4 regions of the Thalassotalea fonticola genome follow, and region 3 is predicted to be linked to each of the others. Evidence: predicted binding sites of a transcription regulator. Region 3 holds the regulator's gene; each other region holds the start of a gene.
The links. The regulator FNR, encoded in region 3, switches genes on or off when oxygen is low (the NO sensors DNR and NnrR bind a similar motif). The targets are predictions, from matches to a motif close to TTGATCTAGATCAA.
Positions count from the first base shown of each region.

Region 1: the regulator FNR is predicted to act here: its motif matches at 2,723-2,736, upstream of RI844_RS12170 (nitric oxide reductase activation protein NorD).
Region 2: the regulator FNR is predicted to act here: its motif matches at 4,212-4,225, upstream of ubiU (ubiquinone anaerobic biosynthesis protein UbiU).
Region 4: the regulator FNR is predicted to act here: its motif matches at 4,393-4,406, upstream of napE (periplasmic nitrate reductase, NapE protein).

Region 1 is NZ_CP136600.1:2,999,248-3,006,868, forward strand. It holds gene RI844_RS12160 (bacteriohemerythrin) at 1-540, shown strand, start outside; gene RI844_RS12165 (DnrP protein) at 619-813, opposite strand; gene RI844_RS12170 (nitric oxide reductase activation protein NorD) at 824-2,662, opposite strand; gene RI844_RS12175 (cbb3-type cytochrome c oxidase subunit I) at 2,939-4,327, opposite strand; gene RI844_RS12180 (c-type cytochrome) at 4,333-4,773, opposite strand; gene RI844_RS12185 (hypothetical protein) at 4,930-5,280, opposite strand; gene RI844_RS12190 (CbbQ/NirQ/NorQ/GpvN family protein) at 5,383-6,198, opposite strand; gene RI844_RS12195 (hypothetical protein) at 6,344-7,621, opposite strand, start outside.
Region 2 is NZ_CP136600.1:4,385,477-4,393,097, forward strand. It holds gene RI844_RS18030 (DUF5062 family protein) at 1-222, opposite strand, end outside; gene folE (GTP cyclohydrolase I FolE) at 263-943, opposite strand; gene folM (dihydromonapterin reductase) at 1,011-1,733, opposite strand; gene folX (dihydroneopterin triphosphate 2'-epimerase) at 1,737-2,096, opposite strand; gene RI844_RS18050 (U32 family peptidase) at 2,269-3,141, opposite strand; gene ubiU (ubiquinone anaerobic biosynthesis protein UbiU) at 3,152-4,147, opposite strand; gene ubiT (ubiquinone anaerobic biosynthesis accessory factor UbiT) at 4,294-4,764, shown strand; gene RI844_RS18065 (GAF domain-containing protein) at 4,908-5,582, shown strand; gene RI844_RS18070 (SOS response-associated peptidase) at 5,597-6,172, opposite strand; gene pdsS (proteobacterial dedicated sortase system histidine kinase) at 6,185-7,621, opposite strand, start outside.
Region 3 is NZ_CP136600.1:1,065,164-1,072,784, reverse strand. It holds gene RI844_RS04480 (TonB-dependent siderophore receptor) at 1-1,105, shown strand, start outside; gene RI844_RS04475 (PepSY-associated TM helix domain-containing protein) at 1,193-2,263, shown strand; gene ttcA (tRNA 2-thiocytidine(32) synthetase TtcA) at 2,355-3,299, opposite strand; gene uspE (universal stress protein UspE) at 3,418-4,338, opposite strand; gene fnr (fumarate/nitrate reduction transcriptional regulator Fnr) at 4,491-5,213, opposite strand; gene RI844_RS04455 (sulfite exporter TauE/SafE family protein) at 5,254-5,922, opposite strand; gene ccoS (cbb3-type cytochrome oxidase assembly protein CcoS) at 5,929-6,168, opposite strand; gene RI844_RS04445 (heavy metal translocating P-type ATPase) at 6,176-7,621, opposite strand, start outside.
Region 4 is NZ_CP136600.1:4,447,826-4,455,446, forward strand. It holds gene RI844_RS18325 (cytochrome c3 family protein) at 1-394, opposite strand, end outside; gene RI844_RS18330 (nitrate reductase cytochrome c-type subunit) at 403-882, opposite strand; gene napA (nitrate reductase catalytic subunit NapA) at 894-3,392, opposite strand; gene RI844_RS18340 (chaperone NapD) at 3,405-3,656, opposite strand; gene napF (ferredoxin-type protein NapF) at 3,656-4,162, opposite strand; gene napE (periplasmic nitrate reductase, NapE protein) at 4,172-4,333, opposite strand; gene RI844_RS18355 (GNAT family N-acetyltransferase) at 4,528-6,639, shown strand; gene RI844_RS18360 (ABC transporter ATP-binding protein) at 6,661-7,548, shown strand; gene RI844_RS18365 (ABC transporter permease) at 7,541-7,621, shown strand, end outside.

The DNA of each region.
Region 1 (7,621 bases), 1.9 Mb from region 3:
TATGCAGCCTTAATTGGCCTGATCACAGTGATTATTTTTCTTGGTTTTTTAATAGGCTTTGATAACAAAATATCTTGGTTATTGATTGCCTTATTGATTGCTACTCCTTGGGTCTACAATCTTAAGAAAAATGGCAAAATAATAAAGTGGAAAGCTGAATATTCTGTCGGGGTAAAATCTTTAGATCTTGACCATCAGAAACTGATCGCTTTATTAAATCAATTTAATACCGCATATGATTACGAGATGGGCGAAGCCTTTGAGCACCAAAGTTTGAAAGATTTAATTGCATACACTGAATATCACTTCGATCGAGAAGAACAAATGATGAGTGATTGTAACTATCCTGATTTGGAAGAACACAAACAACAACACCAACTCATGATAGATAAAATTAAACAAATAGAGACAAAGTATGATGCTATTGGCCATAATGCGTTTCAAGAAGTAAGCGAATTTTTGAATGGCTGGTTAATCAACCACATCAACGGTACAGATAAACAATACACGCGCCACTTAAATAACCACGGCATTAGTTAATGCCTGAGCATATAAATAAAAACCCGGAGAAAAGTAAATCTTCTTCGGGTTTTTATTTATATTTATCTATTTATCTATTTATCTAGGTAAATAGAAAATCATAAACACACAAAAAATAACAATCAGCCAAAACGCTTTATGAAATAATTTTAATCCACGTTTACGGCTTTGTGGATGATATTCAGCAATTGGCATTCCACAATTTTTACAGTCACTCTGGCCTGCTTCATTTAACGTTTGGCAATACAAACAAGGCGTCTTTTGGTCCGACATAATCACTATCCTAGTGTGCTGTTAATCTGTGGTAGATCTGTGGTAAACAAACAGGCAATTCTGTAGGGCTATGCATCACGGTATAGCTATACCGGCCAAAAATATAAGGCAAATATTCTTCGGCATCTGTATCTACAGTAATACAAAATGGCTTTAAGCCGGCTTGTTTTGCCTCGACAATGGCTTGTTTAGTATCTTCGACACCAAACCTCCCTTCATAGTGATCAATATCATTAGGCTTGCCATCAGTAAGTATTAATAATAATTTTTGTGATGACTTTTGTTCAACCAATATTTTAGTTGCCTGTCGAATTGCGGCGCCCATACGGGTATAGAAACCTGGACGTATCGCTTGGATACGGCCCCGTACATTATCATCGTATGACTCTTTAAAGTTTTTTAATAACGAAAAGCGTACATGTGAACGTTTAACCGATGAGAAACCATACATTGCAAAGTTATCACCCACTACATTTAACGCTTCACCAAACAATAATAAGCTATCGCGCACAACATCAATTACTCGCATGTCATTATTAATATGCGAGTCGGTAGACATTGATAAATCGGCAAGTAATAAACAAGATAAATCGCGGTTATTACCGCGAAAACTCTGATAAAGGCCTTTTTCAGCGGTTGCTGAAATTTGTCGCTCAACATGAAAATCTAACCAAGCATTTAAGTCTAACTCTTCACCTTGCGGCTGGCTTTTTAACCAATAGCGCATGGTTTGCAATTGTTCAAATTGCGCTTGAATATTTTTTGCGGTTTTTTGCAAATGGACAGGTAATTTTTGTGCAACAGCATCTTTTGGCAGCATTGGCTGTAATAAGCATCTATCTACGACTAACTGCTGCTTACGATAATCCCATTCAGGCAACTTTATGCCTTCACCTAATGGTAAGTCATCTTCTGAGCTTGATGGTAAGTCTAGATCTATTTTTATTTGGGCGCTTTTTTGATCTTGTTGTTTCGAAATCGTTATTTTGTCTAAATCGTCGGCAACTTTCTCGCCGTCATCATCATCGCTGTCATCTGTACCACGATCAAGATTAGCAAACTCGCTCCACGAGAATAAACTCTCTAAACGGAATATCATCATGCCATCACGACTATCTGAGGATTCAACTCGTTCAGTTTTTTTACGAGCTGCCTTATCTTTCTTTTTACTGTTTATACTAGCCTGCTCTTCAGCTTCATCAGGTCCATCCCCATACTCAGCTTGTATTTGGCCATCAATCTGTGCTGCTGGATAAAGCCATAAGAAAACCGCTTGCGGGGCATAGTTAACCGTTGGAAATGAGTTTACTGAACCAGGATTTATAATTGCTTCAACGATAGCTTTTTCCATTGCCTGTTCCGCACTTGGTAATTTTTCAACATTAGGGCGTAATTTTACAAAAGCTTGCGCTAATCGTTGGTAACGAGGCTTCAATGCCGGAAATTGAGTTAGCACGTCAGCGACTAATTGTTGGTTATCAATAGCCCAATGTTTAAAACGTCCGCTATGATGCGCAGCAAGAACCGCAAGCCAAATATATAGGTCAGCATTAAGTTCTTGCTCAGGGAAAACAGCTATAGATTCAGGTAAACGAAGGCTATCTTCATCTTGCCAAGCAAGACTTAGCTGTTGATTGTCGCCTGAAATTTTTTGTAAAAAACTACGTCTAGATAAATAATCTCGAGTACTTGCAGCTTCAACTCTTTTAACCGCGTCACCGCCTAAAGCCCGAAATACCACACCAACCGATTTACTCACTTGAGTAAAGTTCACCCGAGCGAGATCAAACTCAGTACTTGCTTTACGGGTGATAAATTGATGCCAAAGACTGCCAACCCATTCTTCCATAATTACCCAATAATAGTTATTTCAATTGTGGTTATTATAACTATCTGCTAACAACAGGTTCTGATTTGTATCAACAAATCATTAACCATTATCTTTGGTGATTTACATTTATTCATATCGGAAGTGAGCCAATCTTTTTACATCCATGTAAGCTTGGCATTATTTCTTCCCTGAAATAAAACAGAATTAAAAAAGCCAGTTACTAGGTAACTGGCTTAATATCTTTAGTGCTATTATTTTCTGCAGAGCTAAGCTCGCGTTAATAATTACATAACTTTATGCTGTGGCTTTTTCTTTTACCCAAAAGCTTGAGATGTAAGCGATTAGACCTAATAAGAAAATAACACCAGCAACTTCACGCATCCAATAGAATATGGAGAGTTTATCTTGAGTGGCCATAAAGCTTAGCGCTTCGCCTGTTTCAGGTAAACGTTGTAACCATACTTGTAAAACACCTGCACCGGTTAAGAATAAGGTGATAAAGACCATAGCAACAGTCATTAACCAGAATCCCCACATCTCACGTACTTGCGCACGGTTACAGTTAGCTTCACCAATACCACGTAACTTAGGCATAGCGAATGAAATGATAGTCATTACGATCATCGCATAAGCGCCATAGAATGCCATGTGACCATGAGCAGCGGTTATTTGTGAACCATGAGTGTAGTAGTTTACCGGAGATAAAGTATGTAAGAAGCCCCACACACCAGCACCCAAGAATGCCATAACTGCAGTACCTAACGCCCATAATGTAGCGGCTTTGTTAGGATGTTCACGACGACGACGGTTAACCATATTAAAGGCGTATAATACCATCGCAAAGAACGGTAATGGTTCGATTGCTGAGAAGATTGAACCTACCCACTGCCAGTATTCTGGAGTTGCTAACCAGTAGAAGTGATGACCAGTACCTAAAATACCTGAGATTAACGCCATCGCAATGATTACGTATAACCACTTTTCTATAACTTCACGGTCAACACCAGTAACTTTGATTAATACATAAGCCAAGATTGCACCCATGATTAATTCCCAAACACCTTCTACCCATAAATGTACCACGAACCACCAGAAGTATTTATCTAATGCTAAGTTAGTTGGGTTGTAGAATGAGAATAAGAAGAATACTGCCAAACCAATTAAACCGGTCATTAGCACCATGTTAATCGCAGTTTTTCGACCTTTTAAAATTGTCATACCAAGGTTAAATAAGAAACCTAAACAAACGACAACGATACCTATTTTGGTAATTGTTGGCTGTTCAAGGAACTCACGCCCCATAGTTGGCCATAACTCGTTAAAGGTAAAGTCAGCTAAGGTTGAATATGGTACAAGTAAGTAACCTAAAATAGTTGCTACACCTGCAGCAGCAAAAACCCAAAATAAGATAATTGCTAGTTTAGGACTGTATAACTCCGTTTCAGATTCCTCAGGAACCAGGTAATAAGCAGCCCCCATAAAGCCAAACAACAGCCAAACAATTAGCAAGTTGGTATGCACCATTCGAGCTACGTTAAATGGAATTGCGCCGGCGAGGAAATCGCCTACGACATATTGCAATCCCATGATCAGACCAAATAAAATTTGTCCGACAAATAAGATTAAAGCGAACACAAAATAAGGTTTTGCGACAGCTTGTGATTGATATTTTAATGTATTCATCTGTCTTACCCTTCTATGTTTGGCGGCCAGCCGTTAATGTCCATCTCTGAGGTCCATTTTAAGAACTCAGCTAAATCTTCAATTTCTTGATCATTTAAGTGGAAATTAGGCATTTGACGACGACCTGGTATATTTAACGGTTGTGCTTTCATCCAACCATTGAAAAACATTTTAAAGCCGGCTTCGCCACCGCGACGTTGAAAAACATTACCAAGTTCTGGCGCAAAATACGCACCTTCACCTAGTAAAGAATGACAGCCAATACAATTGTTCTTTTCCCAAAGGTGTTTACCACGCTCTACGGATTCGGTTATGTTTTGACGATTATCTCTTTCTGGCATTTCTTTTGTAGTATGAAAAGTTAAAGCAAGAAATACCAAGAAGAAGAATACACTTCCACCATAATAAATATTTCTCGCCATGCCTTTAGTAAAACTTTCTGACATGGGTTGCTCCCTTATAGTATTTAATAAAGCAAATACATCTTAAAGCTCTATAGCGGTGCAAATCTTGATAGAAATCAAACTAATGAATATTGTTGCGAAAATGTTTCAAAATATGTCGATTTGTATTTGTTGTTTAACTGTATTGCGAGGGAATATTTAGAAGATAGGCAGCTTTTTAACCATAGCCCGAGCAAGGTTAAGCATGCCAATTAATACAAAACCGGTATGCACTAAGATGAAATACAGCAACATTGCCATCAATTGAAAAGGCACTGTATCAGAAAGTAAAATAAAGATTAAAGGAGTAAAGACCACAAGCCCAACGGCAACAGAAAGTTGCACCGCGCGATACAGATGAATTCTTACAATGGCGCTTTGTTGTTTGTATTTAATAAGCATCCATAGCAATGCAATAAATGACAAACCGGGTAATACTAATAAATTAGCCAGAAACAATGATTGACAGGTAACGGCTAAATGTACAGATGACTTTGGATTAATTAACATAATGATCTCATACACTTAGCAGCTACAATAATTTTAACTATATACCGATGCTCAACTCACTTCAACATGCGCTTGGGGTATAAGCAACTTGATGATAAGCCACTATCCATCAAAATAAATGCGGGCAATATCCATTAACGCTTTAATCGTTTCAGGATCATCGGACAACGGCTCTGCTAAACAACATTTGCAAACCTCTAAAGGATCCATGCCACTTGACATCATTTTGGCCGCGTATATCAGTAAGCGGGTAGAAACCACTTCATCTAAATCGTTTTGCTCTAAGCGGCGTAATGCTTGGGCAAGCTCAACTAATGTAAAGGCTAAATGACCTTCTACGTTCGCTTCACTCATTAGTATTTGTTGTTCAACTTCTTTTTCAGGGTAATCAAAAGATAAAGCGACAAAGCGTTGTTTCGTACTAGGTTTCATCCCTTTTAATAAGTTTTGATAACCAGGATTGTAAGAGACTACCAACATAAAATCAGGATGAGCATCAAGTAACTCTCCCGTTCTTTCTAATGGCAAAACTCTACGGTCATCGGCTAAAGGGTGCAAAACAACCGTTGTATCTTTACGCGCTTCAACCACTTCATCAAGGTAACAAATGCCACCTTCTCGTACAGCTCGAGTTAATGGTCCATCTTGCCAATAAGTGCCTTCTGGGCCAATTAAATGGCGACCAACGAGATCTGCAGCAGTTAAATCATCATGACAAGCAACAGTATAAAGCGGCTTATTCAGTTTTTTTGCCATGTGTTCAATGAAGCGAGTTTTACCACACCCTGTTGGGCCTTTGATTAAAATTGGCAAATGATGTTGATGAGCGTATTCAAACAAGGACACTTCATTGTTCTGCTCTTTATAATACGGTACATCTACTGATGTGGTGGTTAGTTTTAAATTTGTAGTACTCATAAAATCTCAATACCGAACTTACATTGAGCATAAGTTACTCTTATGTTAACCGTGGTGCAATTGAGATACGAGCTTAGTTGATACAGATCAAGGTAAAAACAAGTGTGGCCTGACAATTGTCAAGCCACAGGTAATTATTGTTATTCTAACGCACCACCATCATTGAGGCGCTTTTCGGATTTGATAATAATTCGGCAAATACCTGCCAACGTTTTTGTTCATCATCACCACTTCTAAACTCTACATAGTCTTTAACCAGATCTTTGCCAAGATTATAATTAATCACATAAGCGCGGTAACGCTCAATAAAACCAACTCGTTGATTAGACTTTTCTGGAGTACTTAGCTCATATTTCATTAAGAAGTCTGCAGCTTGTTCCTTGTCAATTTGTCCATCTAAATAACGTTTGGCTGCTACATTACCAGCGTATGATAGTTTTCCTAATAAACTTTCAACCTGATAGTAAGCTTCAGCCTTTTCTGGATCCAAACCTGCTAACGGGAACAATACAGCTTTTTCAAACGCCATACGTTCAGTATGATTAAATGCCACCTCAATACCGTAATTGGCACTGCCTTCTGCTAATAAAGATAGTGGTGAATACAAAGGATATACTGAATATTCCAACCAGCCTTTACCATTAACTAAATGTTTTTCCATTAATGAGTTAAACACATGGTGACCGGGGTAGCCCTCATGACTAGCGAGATCAATAGCGCGATCTATTTGGATCGGAAAGTCGGTATTTACCTGAATCAAACTGAAGCTATTACCTTTATACCAGTTATAACCACTCCAGGGCTTATCATTCACATACTCTATGGTAAACGACTCATTCTCTGGTAAATCTATATTAGCTTTAGTGCGCTTTTGTGACTCTTCTATCGCAGCAATAAACACTTTACCAAGTTTATCTAATGGAATAACAAACTGATCTTTGAACGCTTTTAAACGAGGGTTCAATTCACCTTCGCCTGGCAACAATTCATTCAGTTCGGCCAACGCTTTATCAAAATCAGTTTCGCTTAAGTTTGGCGATTTTGCATCATAAAGTGCCATTGATTCTTGATCAAAAGTAAATTCTTTGCCGCTTAATTGCTGAATAAATGCTTTTACCGAGCGCACCTGAACAACTAACATATCTTTACGAAGTTGCTCGCTGGCAATGGCTGTAGAATTGTTTAAGTCAAGCTCCAGTTGCTCGGCAAAACTTAATAGTTTATCAAGCGGTTGTTTATCTGCAGCTTCTTGCCACTCTTTAGGGCCATAATAGGCATCAATATAATAGCTTTGATGCTTACCTACATGTAGCGCTAGTTTAACGTAACGCTCGGCTAATTGGTTCATATCCATTACCACCTTACTGGATTCACTTGCACTGTCTGAAGTGGAGTTACCACCACACGAAAATAATGTTAACGC
Region 2 (7,621 bases), 1.6 Mb from region 3:
GATCCACAGTGCAAGCTTATGTTTCATGCTTAACAGGTCTTCCTGATCTTCAGGTAATGGGTGGACTAGTTTATCTTGTACTAATAAACGATATAGCGCCTCAACTTTTTGTTTCGCTGCATCGGTTGCACCAAAGCTTTTGAAACCACGGTTAATTGCGTACTTTTCACCAACACTAAGGGCTATTTTTAATAAAGCCTGTTCATTTTTTATTTTTTTCATACGCGTTCCATATCAGGGGAAATTGATTATCTAATTGGTATTATTGTAAAAATTCGCTGCGTGTCGCCGGGTTACTTTTAAAACAACCGCTTAGGGCTGTTGTAGTGGTACTTGAGTTTGAGTCCATAACGCCACGAGCTTTCACACAATAATGCACGGCATTGATTGTTACCGCAACATGTTCTGTGTCTAGTAAGGCTTTTAATGAGATCAAAATTTGTTGAGTTAAGCGCTCTTGAACTTGTGGGCGTTGAGCAAAAAATCGCACCAGACGATTGATTTTTGATAAGCCAATAATTTTCTCTTTCGGAATGTAAGCAACTTTCGCTAAGCCATCTATAGTGACAAAATGATGTTCACAAGTACTGGTTAAATTTATATCTTTAACCATGATCATTTCATCATTAGCCATTTTGTTTTCAATAACAGAGATTTTAGGAAAGTTACTATAATCAAGGCCAGAGAAAATTTCTTGCACATACATTTTTGCGATGCGATGCGGTGTTTCCTGTAAGCTGTCATCGGTTAAATCTAACCCTAAGGTGTCACAAATATCGGTAAAAGACTGTTTGATCTTTTGATACTTTTCATCATTACTAAGCTCTTTATTACTATGCATAGGCGTTTCTAAACCCGCAGCAATTAATGCATGTTGCACAATTTTAGCCGCAGGACTGCTTGCTTTGTTACTACTAATGCTCGCCAGTTTTTTTGCTTGCATGCTATTCATAATCTCTTTCTCTGTTATCAATACTTAGCTTAATCTCAACCGAATTAAATCAAGCGGATTAAACTAGGTGTCGGCCACCGTTTAAGTGTAGTGTATGGCCAGTGATATACCTACTGTTTAGTAGATATTGCACTGCTTCAACCCCTTCAATTTCTCCGGGGGCAATTTGCATTAATGATTTCTGCAGGGTTTTTTGTTTATAACTCTCGCTGTCGCTTTCATTGAACATTAACAACGATGGCGCAATCGAATTAACTTTTACCTTTGGTGCTAACAGGGCCGAAAAAGACAAGGTTAAATTGGCTAATGCAGCTTTACTGGCGGCATAAGCTATATGCTTTTTACTACCTTTATCAACAACAAAGTCGGTTAAGTGAATTATACTGGCTGTGCTCAAGTTTTGTTGATAATAGTTTTCCAATAAAGGCTGAAAAGCTAAATTAAGCTGATAGGGCGCTTGCACATGAACTTGCATCATTGTTTGCATGGTTACGCTAGCTGAAACCGTAGTGCTTTCAGCTAACCAATCTGACGCGTTATGTATTACGGCTTTTAATGAAGAATAATGGTTTTGTATGTACTGGTTAAAGTCATCAATTCCTGCGTCAGTGGAAAAGTCGGCTTTGATACAAGTAATACCAAGCTTTTGTAATTCTGCAATTGATTCACGTTCTGTTCTATAAGTAATCACAACAGGCGTGAGTTTACTGTGTAAAGCTTTTGCTAATGCCAAGCCTAATCTTTGCCCACCACCGGTGATAACTATTGCATTATCTATCATAAGTTACTGGCGTTTGGCACTTAAGGTAAGTGATACCGAATCAGCGAATCGCAGCGCATGCGGTTTCTCTACCGTAACTTTTGCAAAGGTAACAAGCTTGGACGTCATGGCAATTTCTAATAAATCTGAAGTTAGCTTTTCTAGCAGTTTAAAATTGCCACCTTCAACATGACTGATCATTTTTTTAGTAATGGTTTTATAATTTAAAGCTTGTGCTGCTTCATCGGTAGTACAGGCGTTACCTGCCGGGTAACGTATTTGAGCATTTATGACAATGTCTTGCTGTTTGCTTATTTCTTCGGGGTTAAAGCCAATATAAGTGCGCAAGCGTAAATTAATGATATCGATGGTTGCATCGTCCATAATTAAGGTATTGGTATTATTTTGTATTTTTTGTACCGAACTCATGCTGATCTCTACTGATACTTTTGCTTAAGTATAACAAGATGCAGAAACAATGAAACGCTAGAAAGTGAAAATAAACAAGAGTAGAACCAGTACCGGTTCTACTCTTGCTTCTTTAAGGTGAGATGGTTTAAACGCTATTCATTCCTGCAATTTGATGCCAGTAGCCATTTGAGTGGTTGCAAGGCAGCTTCTCAAAGGTTGGTTGTTGTTCTTTAGCGATAAAATTATCAAGTATAGTGAAAGTGTTTTCTGCCTGCGGACTTATACGAATGATATCAATCAAGCCTTGCATACTTGTTATGTCATTACTTAGGTCATAACAATCGCCCGACATGGTTTGAATACCATTTAATACAAACAGCTGTTTATCTTCCTGGCTGTCAGCAATGCGCCCACTTGGATAATTTATACAACAAAGCTGACAATCATCTTTACTTTTGTTTTCACTTCTTGCGGTAAAGCAGCGGGCTGAATAGGCCAACGGTAAATGCCCATATGATTGAGTTTCAACTTCAAATTTTTCGCGCAGTCCTTGGTTAGCCAAGTCATCCAATGTCTGTTTTATCCAGTCTCTACCAAGTTCTACAGGCGTCACCCAACGTTTCATTCCCATGTTAATTAAACGCTTTAATGCGGGGCCATTGTAGGCATTTATAGCTTGCCCACACACAAACTCCACCTTATTTTGTCGGCAAAATTCAATGGCGCCAACATCGTTGGCTTCAATAATAAACTCACCGTTATCACAATATTTTTTGAGAATTGCTACTTCTGATGGCGCTTCTAATAATGCCATAGTCGACAAGACAATCTGTTTATTAGAATTAGCCAACTCTTTTGCTAATTCCAACCAATCTTTTTGCCGCAGCTCTCTTCGTTTTGAGCAAACAGTTTCGCCCAAGTAAATAATATCAGCATTTGAATATGCTGCTTGTTGGTAAAATTCTGCAACCTTTGCTTTTGGCCAATAGAATTGATTTGCACCTAATGAATATTTCATTACTTTTCCCCTATTGCCAGTCACGGTGATAAGCACCTAACGTTGTTTGTGAGCCTTCTGAAATATTACCAAGCTCGTTCATCCAGGCAGGATCGGCTCGATAGTTTTCAGGATCTTTATTGTATGAATCTATAGCTTGGCGCCACAATCTGGTTACAGTCGCAACGTAAGCAGGACTGCGTTGACGACCTTCAATTTTTACCGAGGCAATATTTGCTTTAGCAAGTTCAGGGATTAAGTCGATTGTGTTTAAACTTGTTGGCTCTTCGAGGGCATGATAAATATTATCATCTACTTTAAAACGGCCTTTACACAGTGTAGGGTAACCGGCGTTTTCATCGTCTTGGTAGCGGTCAATTAATACATCATTTAAACGCGATTCTAAGCCATTTTCGGTCTGTTGCCAGTCTACATATTTAGCCGGTGAGCAAGCGCCTACCGTATTTGGGCTTTCGCCGGTTAAATAAGATGATAAGTAACAGCGACCTTCGGCCATAATGCACAGGCTGCCAAAGGCAAACACTTCAAGTTCAATATCCGTTTGGCGAGACAACTGCTTTACTTGTTGAAGTGACAAAACTCTTGGTAATACAACACGATGAATATTGAAGTTATTGCGGTAAAAATCGATAGCGGCTTTATTGGTAGCTGAAGCCTGCACTGAAAGATGAATTTCAGCATCAGGGTATTTATCTGCGGCGTAATCAAGCACCGCCATGTCTGCAATAATTAATGCTTTCGCGCCAATGTCTACGGCTTTGTCTACCGCATATTGCCACGATTTGAACTCGCCTGGTTTGGCAAAGGTATTAATGGCAATGTGCAAATCTTTATTCTGTTGATTAATTAAATTAGCAGCTTGCAAAATACGTTTATCATTAAAATTAAGGCCGGCAAAATGACGGGCATTAGTTTCATTATTCATGCCGATAAATATTGCATCAGCGCCATGCTCTAAGGCTGTTTTTACTGCAGGCAGACTACCGGCAGGGCAAAGTAACTCCATGGTTGGTTCATACTCTTAGTTATTATTATGCGAGATTATTTTAACTGTTTAGTTAGGGTTATATTTGATATGGATTAAACAATCGATATTTATAATTTGTTATCTTGGCGTTATTAACATTACTAATCTTTTATTTTTGAGTTGCCATGAATCTACCTGATAAGCTTTGCCAAATCTTGCCTAAAATAGCTAATATTTCAGCTCATATTGTTCCGGACTCCATTCAAGGTAAAGTCATTACTGTGGCGATTAATCATGTCCTTAAAGAACAACTGGAAGACGGTGAGTTGGACTTTCTTGATGGGGTATTCTTAGAAATAAAAGTAACCGACCTTAATAAATCTTGGTTTTTTACTGTCGAGGGTGAAAAGATAAGTGTTCATCATACTATTAACGTACAACGTAGCGATGTGGTGATCAGCGGTGATTTCAATTCATTCGTGTTATTGGCATCACAAACGATTGATCCCGACACTTTGTTCTTTAAACGCAAATTACTGATTGAAGGTGATGTTGAGTTGGGCCTGGCGGTTAAAAACTTACTCGATAGGGTTGAGTTGAATCAATTACCTGAGTTGTTAACCAAGCCTCTTATCGCTTATGCACAAGCACTGTAATTTATAATCTGCTCTACTCTATGAAGAGGTAATAATAAAATAGGTTGGCATCACCGCAATCTTCTGTATAATGAATTTCTTATTTAGACGTCTATACATCTAAATTGATAATTTATTAACACAGTACATTATAGGTAAAGCAAATGCGCTTATTCGACATCTTAGGGGTTCTTTACGAACCAATTAACAGCCTTGATAATCACGATCATTTGTTAACTTATATCGAACCTGAGTTAAACGCTGATGGCACTTGTCCAATCTATAAGGTTGCTGGTAATAGCTACGACTTAATGCAATACGTTGATAGTGCTGAACAAAAAGCGAACTTGTTAGATTTACTTGCTCGCTTAAATCGTTTGGTGCGCTGGATTCACATTAAATCTGACGTACTGTGGTTTGGTATTTACCTGCGTCACGGTGATAAATTAGTGAAATACGTTTACAACGGTGAAATGAGTAAAGCTGAGTTTGAGATCTCAGAAGAACATTTAGAAAAATCGATTAATACTCGTGTGATCATGGAAAAACAGCAATATTATATTCCCGATGTTGATACTCATGTCGGTCCTTATTACCGTTGTGATGCAAAAGTTAAATCAGAGCTTTGTTGCCCAATATTTGGCCCTGATGGCGATGTGATAGGAATTTTTGATTCTGAAGATCACCGTAAGAATTTCTTTGATGACAAAATTGATTTTATCGGAAATAAAGTCAAACGTGCCATTGAGATTTTTTTAGAAGATCACCCGTATATGACTCATTCTAAAGAGTTTGATATTAATGAAGATAATTACTCAAAAGAAATAAAAGCAAACTAATCAGCGAAACCGATTTAAGATGCGGTTATTTGAAATGGTTGCTCTATTGTAGATAGTAATGGCGCAACTTGGTTTATCTCTTCACTAAACCATTCATTAATTGCATCATCTGCGATTAACAGCGGCATTCTGTTGTGATACTCGGCGCACTGCTCGGTAGGCTTGGTCGTCAGAGTAACTAGCAAAGGCTTATCACCATCTTTAGCTTGATAATAAATTCCTGCCATCAGCAAAGGTGTATTTTCGTTACTCGCAAACTGGAACTTCTGTTTCTTTCCTTGCTCATTAGTTTTCCATTCAAACCAAGTTGAAAAAGGAATGAGGCAGCGCTGTTTTTTAAAAGCTTGTTTAAACGTTGGTTTTTCAGTAATACTTTCAGCTTGACCATTTATTAGTAACTTATTTGCCCATGCTGGTTTGATGCCCCACAGAGCATCCTGCTGTGCCAATTTATCTGCAGTTTTGATAATCGTGCTTACCGTTTGGCTAGGGCATAAATCATTATTATCAACACACGCAAAGGGACTGAGTAAATTACTGGTTACCCAAGTTTCTATCTGTTGCTTATTTATTGAAAAACGTCCACACATAATTACTGTTATCTAAGGTAGTCTCGCTATAGGTAAGGTAAGTATAAACCTTACTCCGCTGTTATCCGCTAAATTTTCAGCAATTATAGAGCCTTCGTGGTGATCACTGATCAATTTACAAATGTATAGACCTATACCTAAATGCGGCTGCTTTTTCTGCTCTTCATTGCGCACCGACACCATGGCATCAAAAATATTGGCCTGCATCTTTTCAGGCAACAAAGCCCCTTTGTTTTCTATCGATAACATTACTTGTTTTTTGCTATTGTCTAGCGCTAAATTTACCTTAATATCATCGCCATTGTTACTGAACTCAACGGCATTTGATATTAACTTGTCAAACAGCTGTGCTATATGCTCATCGCAGCCATTAATAAAAATAGGTTTGCTGGTAATGTTTAAATTGAACTTTTGTTGTTGATAAATTTGTTGATAGCTTTGACCACAGCCTTCAACCAGTGCGGCAAGATCAAATTCATCACTTTCAGATGTTGCCAATGCTTGCTCTAAATGGGTCGCTTCACTCATCGCCATTAACATTGAGTTTAAGCGGTTTATGCCATTTTTAGCACGCTTCATGTAAACCTGGTTATCTTCTGGTAACTGCTGATTTTCCATCATTTCAAGCGACGAACGTACCACAGATATTGGCGTTTTTAACTCGTGCGATAAGCGGGACGACATATGCTGCAGATAGTTATTGTATTGACCAAGTTGACTAATTATATTGGTAAAACTCTTCGATAAATCGCCAATTTCATCGTTTATTTTGGTGCCGGGCAAGTTAGCTTTTATTTTACCTTGCTCATCAACCACAGCTTCGGTTTGATTGCGCAATTTTCGAATACGAAATGACAATCTTAGCGTATAGAGAAATAATGCCGCGACCGATAAATAAATGAAAATACTGGTCAGTAATATACCTTCAACCGCTTTATTACGAATGCTGCGAATACCATGAGTGGTTTCTTCAACAATCACTGCGCCCTTTACTTGATTATCAACATAAATAGGATGTGCCGCAGACAATATAACCGCTTTATTGTCATTGGTTGTCCACCACATTGACGTTAATTTTCCGGTGTTTATTGCCGCCTGAACATGGCGGTTTTTATGGCGACGATTTTCAAACTGTTCAATAGTAAATGTTTTTGGCGGTTTAGTTAAAAAGTATTGATAAAACGGATTTATGATCAAATCTCTTATTTGACTAAACCAAGTATCTTTTTCAAGATAAAAATTATTATCAGACCAATCGCCAGCCGCATTTTGAATATCACCATGTTCAGTTAATAATTGCTGATGTTTATCGACAACTCTGATTTTTGAATGGCTGCGGCCCATTGCTTTAATAATGCTCTCAATTTTTGGTGAAGGCACCGTAAGTGTACCTAAATCATTCGAGTTCTGAGTATCGGCGGTGCCAATTACGATCTTTTGAATTGGTTT
Region 3 (7,621 bases):
AGCAGGAGATAGTTATCAATCAAAGCCTTATGATCGTTTTGACGATTGGCAATTTAAAACCACGTTTATTGATTTCAGTGGCGAATTTGAATTAGTAGGAATAACTCATCAGCTTTTATTAGGCGCAAATAGCCTAGATTATTATTATGGCCAATTAAAAACATCTGCAGACTCATTTGAGTATGTACCAGGTTCTCCTGAGCCAGAAAAACCAAACATTAGTTATAAAACCGACGACAGCCTGTATACCAGTGCATATGACTATTACGGGGTCTATGTTCAAGATTTAATTACATTTAATGAATTCTGGCAGTTATCAATCGGTGCTCGGTATGACAAACAAAATAAACAAGGTGCTGATAACGAATCTATATTACCCAAGTTTGGCATCATGTATCACCCAAATAATGATGCAACTATTTATGCCAGTTACACTGAAGGGTTTGAGCCACAATCAAGCGAAACAATTACCGATGAAACAGATAGTAACTATGGCATGAATATAGACGCAATTACCTCAGAACAAATTGAGCTAGGTGCAAAATGGCAAGTTAGCGAGCGATTGTTAGTAACAACGGCGTACTTTGATATTGAAAAAAGCGGCTCTTTGATTACTGAAGCGCTATTTAATGATCCAAATTATGACTCCATCACTACCCAGTCTGGCTTACAACGACACCAAGGTTTTGAGTTTTCAGCTCAGGGAGCCGTAACTGATAAGTTATTTATGATGGCTTCAGCCATGAATCTTGATGCTGAATTTGAACGGGATGAAAACTATCAAGGGAAAACTCCCGTTGATGCACCACAATGGTCGGCATCTTTATGGGGGCGTTATGAACTAAGCGAAAACGTTGCTTTAAACGCAGGTGTTTTTTATCAGGGAGACCGTTTTGCTGATAGCGAAAATACTATCGAAAAAGAATCCTACACACGCGTAGATCTAGGGGCTACTTATACCACTAGATTTGCTAGTAATGATATTAACTTCAGAGTGAATGTTGAAAACCTATTCGACACAAACTATCTTGCTGGCGGTGGCACCAATAACGTCACCGTTGGTGAAGAGCGCACAGTGCGTTTTGAAGTAAAAGCCAGTTTTTAATCCCATTTGAAAATCCCCCATAACTACCACTTGTTTAGTAATTAAATAACTAAACAAGTGGTCACAATATTAAATAATTGAACACATATGACAAAATTTTTAAAACTTCTACATAACTGGCTTGGCTTTATTATCAGTCTGGTAATGCTCATAGTATTAACTACAGGTATTTACCTTGGTAGCGTCGATTTAATTAAGCGTTTCGATGATAAAGGTCAAACATACTCTAGTTTAACTGCAGAACAAAAAGCTCAAATAGCGGCGCATATTATTACTAATTACCCAACTGCTACCGCAGTTAAATTACCGACTGCAACCAATCCATATGTAGAAGCTTATTCACGAGAAAAGTCGGTATTTTTAACCACTGAATTAACCGAGATAAACACGCAATTAAATGCCAATAATCACGTTTGGCGCTGGCTATTCTTTTTTCATCGTAACTTTCAATTAGGTGAAGCAGGTATGCACGCAAATGCCATTAGCGCTGTTTTGGCAACTATTATTATGTTTATTGGTTTATATTTATGGTGGTTGATTAAAAAAGGTTTTAGATGGAAGCAAACTCTACCTAAAAACACTAAAAATAGCGCACTGATAAAGAGCCACATTCAGTTGGGTTTACTGTTTTCAATACCGTTATTGGTTATGGCAATAAGTGGTGCTTACATTACTTATGGTTTTTGGGGAGAGTCGACCTTAGATGAAAACAAACCAACACCCGTAATAGCCCATGCGAATAACTGGCAAGCACAAATTTTAGCTGCTCAAAAACTTTGGCCAAAATCAAAGCTAGTGTCGATATCAAAACCTCGAACTAAGGAAGGGGATAGTTATATATACTCACTAAGTTTTAATGACGATACCATGTTCGGTTTACAACAAACCGACACCATAAAAATCGACCTACATAATGGCCAATTACAATCGGCGCAAACATTTAAAGAGAAAAGCCTAGCTTATCAATTAAAATACATTGCTCGGTTTTTACATGACGGTGCAAGAATGCCAACATGGTACTTAATAATGCTTATTGTCAGTTCAATATTCGGTACAGCAATGAACAGCTTTATAATTGTTACTTTTATACGTAAAGAAATTTTTGTACGCATTAATATGAAATTAACTAAGAAGAAAATAACAGAAGCTATAAAGTAGTGCTTAGCCCCATAACATATGTTAACCGGGGCTTTAATTGTATAAATAAACTAGCCTTTTAAGGTGAATGTGAGTTAGGTAAAAAGCTGAATTATTTAATTTCAATAATGTTTACCAGATCACCTTGCTCAAATTTAGGTTGAACAAAGCTTGCTGCTGAGTTTATTTCTTCTTTATCAAACGCTATGTCGCCGCCATTGATTACACCGGTATTTAAATCAACGTTTTTAAAGTCAAATAATTGCTGATCAGCTAAATGCGAAGGCACTACATTTTGTAATGCAGTGAAAATAGATTCTGCCCGGCCGGGAAATTTAACATCCCAGTCTTGTAGCATGGCTTTAACATTTTGTCTTTGTAAGTTTGGCTGACTGCCACACAAATTGCATGGAATAATAGGGAACTGTTTTAATGAAGAATACTGCTTAATCTCTTTTTCTTTGCAATAAGCCAGTGGGCGTATTACTACATGCTCGCCATTATCAGATACAAGTTTAGCGGGCATGGTTTTAGTTTTACCATTAAAGAACATGTTCAACAAAAGTGTCTCAATCATGTCATCCCGATGATGACCTAGGGCGATTTTGGTTACGTGTAACCTTTTTGCCGTGCTGTATAAAATCCCTCTACGTAAGCGTGAGCAAAGGCTGCAGGTGGTTTTGCCTTCTGGTATTTTATCCATAACAATAGAGTAAGTGTCTTCTTCTATTACATGGTATTCAACGCCTAAATCTTCAAGGTAGTTTGGTAGAATATGTTCAGGAAAGCCTGGTTGTTTTTGATCTAAATTTACCGCAACAATATCAAAGTGGATTGGTGCAGAAGCTTTAAGCTTTAGCAAAATATCAAGCATCGTATAACTATCGGCACCACCAGATAAGCACACCATGACTTTGTCACCATCTTCAATCATGTTGTAATCGCTGATTGCTTTACCTACATGATGGCGAAAGCGCTTAGCAAGTTTTGCTAATTGTTGCTTTGCAATTTTAATGTCAGAATCGTTTAATGGGTGATTTAGCGTCTGTAGTGACATGTTGCGTACCGTATAGTTATCTTCAAGGCGCGCATTATACCTAAGGCTATCTGACGTTAAAAGCATTAATAATATAGCTAATAATGCTTATAACGGAGAAATGAGAACGATAGAGGTTTTATTTAAGGAAGGGCGATTGGTAACCATCTGGCTTTAATGCCAATAGATCACAATTAAGTCTGTCAATTACATGCTCGGCAGTATTGCCAATAAGAACTGCTGATAACCCTGTGCGGCCAATTGTGCCTAAGATCACTAATTCAGCATCAATTTGGTTGGCAACTTTTTCAATAACATCCTCTGGCAGGCCTTCTTCTACGTGTAAGTACTGCTCAGCCATATTGTATTTGTCACCATGTTCTTTCATTACATCAACATGGTGTTGTTTCATTGCATCGTTGTATTCGTTGGCATCAAATTCAGGTATTTCTATGGCAATATTTATTGGTGTGCCTGGATATGAATTTACAAAATGTACGTCAGCGTTAATGAGTTTAGCTAGATTGATTGCTTCTTCAGAAATTTTGTTATTCAGTGATTGATGTTCTTCTTCTTCGCTACCAGCGTTTACTGCAGCTAGAATATGACCATTATCAGGCCAGGTGTGTTCTTTAACTAACAATAATGGTACCCAACACTTACGAATAAGGTGCCAATCTGTTGGGGTAAATATAACTGATTGTAAGGTAGGGTGCTCGTGTGTGCTTTTAATGACCACATCAAAGGCATTATCTCTTACTTCAGCAAGAATGGCTTCAAAAGGGCGATTATGCCAAATCACTTTAGTTTGAATGTCATAATCAAAGTCTTCGATCAAATCAGTTAGCCAATTTTCTCTACCCTTAACTACCGTTTCACGCATAGCCTCACGTTCTTCACCGGATAGCATTGTGGTCATTTCATAGGAAAAATCATAAATAGATAAAAATGCGGTGACCTTAGCTCCTGAATGTTTAGCCAGAGTACATGCCCGTGCTAATGCTTTTTGTTCTTCAGTTGTAGGGTCAATAACGACTAATATATTCTGATAACTTTCCATACGTTCACCAATATAAAAATAATTAAGCTGATATAAGCTTAATATGAACTGGCGATTGTTACAAATATGTATTGAAAATTTATGTAAGGTTTATTAACGCGTTGATTTAAATCAAGTATAAATCAACGCATAAAGAGATGAGAGGAGGAAGTTTACTTAGTGTATCCGGCCAGTTCTAATAAGGCATCTTTATCTAGTATAGTAATGAATTTGTTCTCTACTTTGATCAAGCCTTCTTTTTGAAAGCGGGTCATTAAACGAGAGATTGTTTCTATGGTTAAACCAATATAATTGCCAATTTCGCTTCGGGTCATTGGTAAGTTAAATTCAACGGATGACAAATTTCGGTTACCTAATCTACGGCCATAATTAGCAAGAAATGTTGCTAACTTTTCTTCGGCATTTTTACGATTCAACAATAGTAACATTTCGCTGTTACACTGTATTTCGTCGCTCATTAAGCTCATCATTTGGGCTTTAAGCTTAGGAATTTTACTTGATAGTGTATCGAGTACTTCAAACGGTATTTCACATACCATTGATGTTTCTAACGCTTTAGCAAAGCTCGGATGGCTTTTGGCTGAAAGGGCATCAAAGCCCATTAAATCGCCGGCTAAATGGAAACCGGTAATCTGTTCTTCGCCTTGCTCAGAAATAATGAATGTTTTAAAGGTACCAGAGCGTATTGCATATAGAGTATGCAATTGTTCGCCAGCTTTAAATATTTGCGTATTTTTCTGGATTGGTTTTTTACGTTGAATAATATCATCAAGTAAGTTCAACTCGGTTTCATTTAAACTAAATGGTAAACAAAGTTCACTGATACTACAGTTCTGACACTTAATGTTATTTGCAATCGGTATTATTTGAGGCATATTATTACAGCTATTTCCATATTTAATGTGGTGCAGGGTACTAAAATATTTGATTTAGGGCAATAAATAACGAAAATAAGCCGTAAAAAATCAGTAAAATAGCTGTTAATGTACGAATTAGATCAGAACGTAACATTTCGGTTACAAATTTATAACCTGAAGCTAAAGTAAGTAATGCAGGTAATGTACCTAAGCCAAAAGCTAGCATTATTAATGCGCCATTTTGCCATGTCGCGCTGGCAATAGACCAAGTTAGGGTGGAATAGACCAAACCACAAGGCAACCAACCCCACACCATACCTAACAGTAAAGACTGTTTAACATTTTTTACCGGGATAAAGTTCTTACTCAGTGGTTGTAAGTATCTCCACAGAAACTTACCAATATTTTCTACTTTTGCTAGAACGAAAGACCACTTGGCAATATAAAGCCCTAAAAATATCACGAATAAGGCAGCGATAACTTTTAACCATAATATCGGAAAACCGAGCGACTTAGCAGCTAAAGAGCCGGTAAATCCAGCAATTGCACCTGCAACTGAATAAGAAAAAATGCGACCAAAATTGTAAGCGAAAATTAGGCTGATACTGGCCTTGGTTTTGTCTGCTATTGAGGCTGTCAGCATTGTAGTTATGCCACCACACATAGCAACACAGTGCCCCGCACCTGCAATACCAATTAAAAATGCGGATAAAAAGTCTAATTCCATATGGAGTTATTTGTCAGCTTTATTTGAGTGGCTGGTGTTATCTTGGAGTTCAGATTCATTTGATTTATTTGTATCGGTGGCAGTGCTGCTAATTTTATTACTTACCGGTTCATCATCAAACAAAATGCTCATGCCTTGTTTTTCCAAATCGTCAAACTGTTCTGTTTTTACCGCCCAAAAAAATAAATAAATTGCAATAGCGGTAAAAATAATGGCAATAGGAATAAGGATATAAATAACACTCATAAAATAGCTACTTTAATAATCTTAATGAATTAGTAACAACAATAATCGAACTTGCTGACATACCTAATACTGCCATATAAGGGGTGATAAAACCACACACCGCTAACGGCAGAATAATGGCGTTGTAGGCCAATGCCCAGGCAAAATTTTGTTTAACGATATTCGAGGTTTTCAACGCAATAGCTTTAAGCCTTAACAGGCTTGCAAGATGATTGTTCACTAAAATCACGTCGGCGCCACTTTTCGCTATCTCTGTACCACTTCCCATAGCAATCGATACGTGAGCTTGGGCAAACACTGGTGAATCGTTTACGCCATCGCCAACCATTGCGACAGTTTTACCTGCATTTTGTTTATCAGCCAAAATTTTCAGCTTGTCATTGGCACTGCAGGTGTCAAAGCTTTGATCGAGTTTTACTTGCTGATTAAAACCGTTAACCCCAGCCTTATTATCACCACTGATCAACATCGTTTCAATGTTGGATAAACGCATGCTGTTGATCACTGACTTAGTATTAGTACGTAAAGTATCTTGCATATAAAACGCAGCAACAAGAATATTATCTACGGTGAGTAAGCACTGTGATTTATTATAACAAGCGTCAACAGATAAGCTCTCTTCTATCCAGCTTATCTTTCCAATACATATTTGATGACCATCCTTAGTGCCTTTAACACCGCAACCTGGAACCACTTCGACATCATTAACATTGATATCGTGGTTTCTGTATTGGTTGAATGCCTTTGCTAAAGGGTGTTCAGAATGAGCTTCTAAAGCCGCAGCAATGGCTAGCACACTTTCTTTGTCGTATTGTTTATTAAGTAAATTAACTTTGGTTATAGCAAACACACCATTGGTTAACGTGCCAGTTTTATCAAAAGCAAAGCAATTTACTTTTGGCATGGTTTCTAATACGTGGGCATTTTTAATCATGATGCCGTCTTTATTAAGCCTAATTGTGCCGCAAGTTAGTGCTGTGGGTGTGGCAAGAGAAAGCGCACATGGGCAGGTAGCTACCAAAACCGAAAGGGTGATCCAAAATGCTTCTTCGGGTGAATGTATGGTCCAGTAAATGGAAGTAGCAATTGCGGTTAACAATATTAATGCGACAAAGTATTGAGCGATACGATCAGATAATTTAGCTATAGCTGGTTTATGCGCCTGTGCAGACTCACTTAAACGGATCAAATTAGTAAGAAAACTGTCTGAATTAGTTTTAATAATTTCTATGGTTAAGTTGCCATCACCATTTACTGTGCCTGCAAAAACCGTTGCGCCTTTAGATTTTTGTACTGGCGAGTGCTCGCCAGTAAGCATAGCCTCGTTAACACTTGACTGGCCAGTCAGTATTAATCCATCTCCAGGAATGGTTTCTCCTGGTTTAACAATGACTATATCGGTTAATTCTAATTGTTTAGCACTGATCACTTGCTCTTGTACTTGGTTATTAAC
Region 4 (7,621 bases), 1.5 Mb from region 3:
TCCATTCATTTTCAGCTAAATGACGGCGCTTACCTTCAAATTTTTCACGGGTATTAATAGTGCCGAATATTTTGCCCCAAACCTCTTTTGAAGCTTGCATTTTACGGGCGATTTTATCAGTCCATTTATGTGGTACATGACAATCAGGACATGTAGCACGAACACCTGAGCGATTCGAAAAGTGAATCGTGGTTTTTAACTCTTCATAAGGGTTATCTTCCATTTCATGACAAGAAATACAAAACTCTTCGGTGTTGGTTATTTCTAAGGCGGTGTTAAAACCACCCCAAAAGATGATCCCGGCAACGAAACCGCCAATAACTAAAAAGCCTAAGCTGTAATGAACGCTGGGTTTGCGCAGTGTAGTCCAAATTTTAACTATTAAATTTTTCATAACCAAATCTACTCTTTTTCAGCTTTAGCTTTTTGTGCTTTTTCTTTCATTAGAGTATTCATGTCTTCAAAGGTGTTTTCAACTAACGGATCTGTATCTAGTTGAGGCACATGACATTGACTACAAAAATATCTGCGTGGTGACACTTCTGCTAAAAAGTTGCCATCTCTATCCATGTAATGGGTCACACTCACCATAGGAGCTTGTGATTCCTCAGTACGATTACGAGAGTGACAAGACATACACTTATTTACTTTTAAATCTACTTGATAGTTACGCACCTTATGTGGAATAAGAGGCGGCTGCATAGGGTAGTTTCGCTTTTGTTTAATATCGGTATTGGCAACGTTCGGCATAGCTTTAGGTTGCTTTTGCTGCTCAATACTAGTGTTATCTCTTAGCGTTGCTACTTCCGCTGCGTGGCTAAACGCAGCAATGGTAGAAAGTAATACACTTGCAGAGAATAAGGCCATAATTGATTTTTTCATTGTTATTCTCCTTACGCTTTAACTATTTTAATGGCACATTTTTTGAAATCCGTTTCTTTTGAAAGCGGGTCGGTTGCATCTAATGTGACTTTATTTACAAGGCGGCTTGCATCAAACCAAGGCATAAATACTAAGCCTCTTGGTGGCTTGTTTCTGCCTCTGGTTTCTACTCGGGTTTCAACTTCACCACGACGGGAAATAAGTTTAACTAAATCGCCACGACGTAATCCGCGTTTTTTAGCATCATCTGGGTTCATGTAAACAACGGCATCTGGCATCGCTTTATAAAGCTCAGGTACACGTTGTGTCATTGAGCCTGAATGCCAGTGCTCTAATACTCGACCGGTTGATAACCATAGATCGTACTCAGCATCAGGAAACTCTGCAGCTTGTTCGTAAGGTAAAGCAAAAATAACTGCTTTACCGTCTGGTTTACCATAAAAGTCGTAATCTGAGCCCGGTTTCACATATGGATCTGAACCTTCTTTGAAGCGCCATTTGGTTTCTTTACCATCAACCACCGGCCAACGTAAACCACGCTCTTTATGATATCGGTCATATGGAGCTAAATCATGTGCATGGCCACGACCAAATTCTGCATACTCTTCAAATAAACCTTTTTGAATATAGAATCCAAAATCGCGAGATTCCTGGTTTAATCTATCGTCTGGAATTTCTGCTAATGGGAATTCATTAACATTGCCATTTTCATACAAAACGCTAAACAGTGATTTACCACGATGCTCTGGCATTTTCGCCAATAACTCTTCAGGCCACACATCTTCAATTTGGAAGCGTTTTGAAAATTCAACCAATTGCCATAAATCTGAAAATGCTCCTTCTGGTGCGCTAACTTGTTGATACCAAGATTGAGTACGGCGCTCAGCATTACCATAAACACCTTCTTTTTCTACCCACATAGCGGTAGGTAAAATCAAATCTGCAGCTTGCGCGGTCACTGTCGGGTATGGGTCAGAAACAACGATAAAGTTTTTCGGGTTGCGATAACCAGGTAAACCTTCCTCGTTAATGTTCGCACCGGCTTGCATGTTGTTATTACATTGCACCCAGTAGAAATTTAATTCTCCATCTTTAAGCTTACGTGTTTGTAAAACTGCATGGTAACCAGGTTTTGGTGGAATAGTACCTTCAGGTAATTTCCAAATCTTCTCAGCGATTGCCCTATGTTTAGGGTTAGCCACAACCATATCTGCAGGTAAGCGATGAGAGAATGTGCCAACTTCACGGGCAGTACCACAAGCAGAAGGTTGCCCTGTTAATGAGAACGGACTGTTACCTGGAGTAGATATTTTACCGGTTAATAAATGAATGTTATAAACCAAATTGTTCGCCCAAACACCACGGGTGTGTTGGTTAAAGCCCATGGTCCAAAGTGACGTTACTTTAGTTTTTGGATCAGCATATAGCTCAGCTAAAGCGTTTAGTTTATCAACCGGAACTGTAGATAGTTCTGATACATACTCAGCAGTGTAAGTGCTAACGAACTTCGCGTACTCGTCAAAGTTAATTGGTTTAGAACCACCAGCTGTTGAACCATTGTTCTTTGCTTTCTTCTCAAGCGGATGCTCTGGTCGTAAACCGTAACCGATGTCAGTGTTACCTAAACGGAAGTTGGTATGCTTATTAACAAAATCTTTGTTAACTCGGTCTGTTTTAATAATGTAGTTCGCAATAAAGTTTAAAATTGCTAAATCAGTTTGTGGAGTGAAGATCATACCGTTATCAGCAAGATCAAAACTGCGATGTTCAAATGTTGATAACACTGCAACCTTAACATGCGGTGCACTTAAACGACGATCAGTTATGCGAGTCCATAAAATCGGATGCATTTCAGCCATGTTTGAGCCCCACAGTACAAAGGCATCGGCCGCTTCAAAATCATCGTAACAACCCATAGGCTCGTCGATACCAAAGGTGCGCATGAAGCCACCAACCGCTGACGCCATACAGTGACGGGCATTTGGATCAATATTGTTGGTTCTAAAGCCTGCTTTCATTAGTTTAACTGCAGCGTAACCTTCTTGTACTGTCCATTGACCAGAGCCAAACATGCCAACCGCTGTCGGGCCTTTTTCTTTCAGGGTCTTTTTAGCTTTTTCAGCCATGATGTCAAACGCGGCATCCCAAGTGATTGGAGTGAAGTCACCGTTTTTATCATATTTGCCATCTTTCATTCTAAGTAATGGCTTAGTTAAACGGTCTTTACCGTACATTATTTTTGATAAAAAGTAGCCTTTAATGCAGTTAAGACCTTTGTTTACCGGTGAATTAATATCGCCATGGGTAGCAACAACTTTGTTATCCATAGTGGCAACATTAACACTACAACCAGTACCACAAAAACGACATGGGGCCTTGTCCCATTTTAATTTGGTCATTTCGCTACTGGTAATTAAATTTGATGCAGTTGCAGGTACTGCTACACCTGCTGCGGTTGCCGCAACAGCAACAGCATTAGCCTTTATAAATTCTCTGCGATTAAGTTTCATAGCAATTCCTACTTATTCTTCTAAATATTGGTGGTAAACCGGAGCAAGTGTAAAAATGCCCGATTGATCTTTGATTTGGTCTGCATAGTTACCAATAATTCGTTGATTATCTGCTTCTATGGTAAATACTATTTTTCCAGTGTCGTTACTGGCATGAATTTCTGCGCCAGGTGTTGCTTCGATGCTTTTTCTTACTGCATCTTCTTTACTAACATCAACTTGCGCAATAAAGCTTGCTACATGATATTCAGTTGTTTCAGTCATTATTTAAGTTCCTTAAAAAGGAGTAATTCAGTTGAATTTGTTGGACAAGGTTTGATGCATGCACCACAACCTGTACATAAATCTTGAGTTATTTGTGGTTGCGGAATTGCACTATCAACATAGGCAAAGGATATTGCCCGGCTTTCACATACATCTTTACAGCTTTGACAATACACATTGTTTTTAGCCAAGCAGTTGTCTTTAATATTAAATTTACTTGGCCACGCTTGGCCTGTTTTATCTGCTTTAAAAAATGGCTGACTACAACTGGTGATGCAATCTTGACAGAATGTACATTCACCTTGCTCAAAATCAATTCTCGGATAGCCATCGCTGCCTTTAACTATAATGTTTTCAGTGCAAGCTGATAGGCAATCATTACACTTTGTACAGTCATTTATAAACGCACTTTCACTCGTGATCCAAGGCAGTCTGAAGGCTGGAGCGATAGTTGGTTTTTTACCTCTTAAAAAGTTACGACGTGATTGGTCGACATAAATTGTCATAAAACTTACTTAAACTCCTGGAGGGCCCAATATCAATTGACTGATCCAAATGGCAAATCCCAAACCACCAACAATAGCAACGGCTAAGATGGGAGCTAGGAAAATTGTAAGGAATAAAAAGGTATTGCGTTCATCTTTTTTTTGTTGCTCTGAACTTGCTATTTCACTCATGTTAATTCTAATATTTCTGTAACGTTTAAATGAGTATAGTAGCTGCTCAAAAAAAGGTGTTGATTTGAGTCAACTTTTAAAAAAAAATTTGTTAAAAAAGTATGTTTTTATGCTTGTAGTTAAGAAATTCACTTGATGAATATAAATTTTTTACTATTACCTGTTAAACTGATAAAAATATTTATAAATATGAAATGGTTAGTCAAATTAAATATCAGCAGTTATTCACCCAAATTCAGCAGATAACATTAGAAAATAAAACTCGCAGTTTGCTTGTTTTATCAGGTGATTATCAATGGCTTGAACAGCAGAAAAATTTAATGATTAAAGGGTCATTATCTAAAGGATTATATTTTTCTTTTTCCCCTGTATTGGATGAAAATTTAGACACCATTTATGTCAACAATAAAACCTATCGTCAGTACCTTGGTACTGAACAAAAACATGTTATTTTCGATGCTGAGAATACCTTTAATGTTGATGCATTTGCGGCTTTGTCAGGCACATTGGTTGCGGGTGGACAATGTGTGTTGCTGCTAACTAAAACGCAATTAGAAAATAGCCGTTTTAGTCAGAGGTTACTTACATTCTGTGATAAGTTTGAGCAAATTTATCGCTACCAACAATCAGATAAAAAACTTCCTTTAATACAAACATTTAACTCTGTAGTTACAAAAGTGGTTGCTGCTGAAAAGCAGCAAAACCGTTTTGGTTGTATTACCAATGAACAAGAAATTGCGGTCGATAAAATTATTAATATCGTTAAAGGTCATCGTGATAGACCATTGGTTATTACAGCGGACAGGGGGCGGGGAAAATCAAGCGCATTGGCCATTGCTGCAAGTGAAATCCTAAAACAAGATCAAAAGAATATTATTATTACCGCACCGCATCCTGATGCAGTTAATATATTTTTTAAGCAGCTGAAAATAAGCTTACCTGATGCAGTACAAACTGGCTTAACGGTTAACTACCAAAATTCTAAACTATTATTTTTACCGCTAGATGTGTTGATTAAGCAGCAACCAAGTTGTCACTTACTATTGGTAGATGAAGCGGCAGGCGTTCCACTGCCTTTACTGACAACATTGCTGCACAATTATCACCGGCAAGTTTTTGTTTCTACCATTCATGGTTATGAAGGGGCGGGGAGAGGCTTTAGCGGTAAATTTTTAAAACAACTGAGAAAAGCTCGCCCTAACGGTAACCACTATCACATGCATGAGCCTATTCGCTGGGCAAACAATGACCCTTTGGAGCAGTTTACTTTTGCCAGTTTATTGTTAAATAGTGAATTACCAATAGCTCAGTTTTGTGAGAGCACTGCGATTCAATATAAAGTACTCGCCAGTATAGATTTAATTAGAGATGAAGAACTTTTAAATCAGGTGTTTTCCTTATTGGTAACAGCTCACTACCAAACAAAGCCTAGTGATTTAAGAATGTTACTTGATGATCCGAATGTGAGCGTGATCATAACGCAGCAAAATGAACACATTTTAGCTGTAGCTTTATTACTCGCTGAAGGTGAAGTTGACAGCAGTTTAGCAATTAAAGTGAAGAACTCGTTAAGACGACTGAAGGGGCACTTTATTCCTCAATCATTGTTAGTGCACTGCGGGGTTGAAGATGCGTTTAATTATCGTTTTCTGCGCGTGATCCGAATTGCGGTTCACCCTGAATTACAAGCTAAAGGTTTGGGCTCAAAATTGTTAGCTTATTGTGTTTTTGAGAGTCAAAAACGGGGTTTTGACTTTATTGGTTCAAGTTTTGGCGCTAATCAACAATTACTCTCTTATTGGTTTAAAAGTAAATTTCACTTAGCGCGCATAGGGTTTAGCAAAGATGCTGCCAGCGGTGAACATTCAGCATTAGTCTTAAAACCGCTGAACTGTCGGGCCGAGCAATTAAGTAAGCAACTCAAACATCAGTTTTACCAAGACTTAAATTATTTTGCTAGCGATGAATATAAATATTTAGATACACAATTAATGTCTGAAATATTTATACATGCTGATAATCTAGATTCCCATTTAGCGCAAGATTTACAAGCGATAAAAGATTTTGCTGAAGGTAACCGAGTATTTTCCTGTTGTGCACCAGCGATAAAACGTTGTTTAACGACGACGCTTTCTCAGAATGATAATGTATCTCAGCTTGCCTCGTTAGAATTAGATGTTGCAATCAGAAAAGTAATTCAACAGCAAAGCATTAGCGAAATTTGTGTGGAATATAAGTTAACCGGCAAGAAAGCTTTGTTAAAGTTATTACAGAAACTATGCTCTGGATTGTTAACGCTAAAATAAGTAATTGAAGGCTCATTTATTATGAAGATAATTACGGTAGAGAATTTAACTAAACATTATAAGGATGTGAAAGCAGTAGATGATGTAAGCTTTGACATTATCAAGGGGCATTGTTTTGGTCTGCTTGGGCCTAATGGTGCAGGTAAAACTACTACTATTGAAATAATGGAAGGCATCATTAATAAAACTTCAGGCGAGGTTAAATATAATACTCAGGCAAATGCTGATGTAAGCCAGTTGATTGGTATTCAATTTCAAAGTACTGCCTTACAAGATTACCTGACTGTAACCGAAACGCTCAATTTATTTTCCTCGTTTTATGAAAAAACATTAAGCAATGAAACATTAATCGAGCTGTGTGATTTAAGCGAGTTTGTCAATCGTGATAACCGGCTTTTATCAGGTGGGCAAAGACAACGCTTACTACTGGCTTTGGCATTAATAAATGATCCTGAAATTGTCTTTTTAGATGAGCCTACTACCGGGTTAGATCCACAATCACGTCGACACTTTTGGCAGTTAATTAAAAACATTAAAGCACAAGGTAAAACAGTAATTTTAACTACCCATTATATGGATGAAGCCGAACAGCTTTGTGACAATATAGTGATAATGGATAATGGTAAAATTATCGAACAAGGCTCTCCTAAACAGTTATTAACCCGCCATTTTAAACAGGTTTTTATTTACCTTCCTGTTGAAAATGTTGGTAATGAACTTGCAACTAAACAACGGTGGAATATTGAAGAAACCTATGTTGAAATTAAGTCAGTTAACGTTGAGAAAACGGTTAAAGAGTTGATCGAACTAGCTGTGCCATTAACCGGTTTACATATTAAATCAGCTAATTTAGATGATCTATTTTTAAAGCTCACTGGTCATTCGCTCGGAGGCACATCCCATGTTTAAATTTTCACGATTTGCTGCTGTGGTTAAAGCCCGTAATTTAGAGTTTTTTCGGGATAAATCATCATTAGCATGG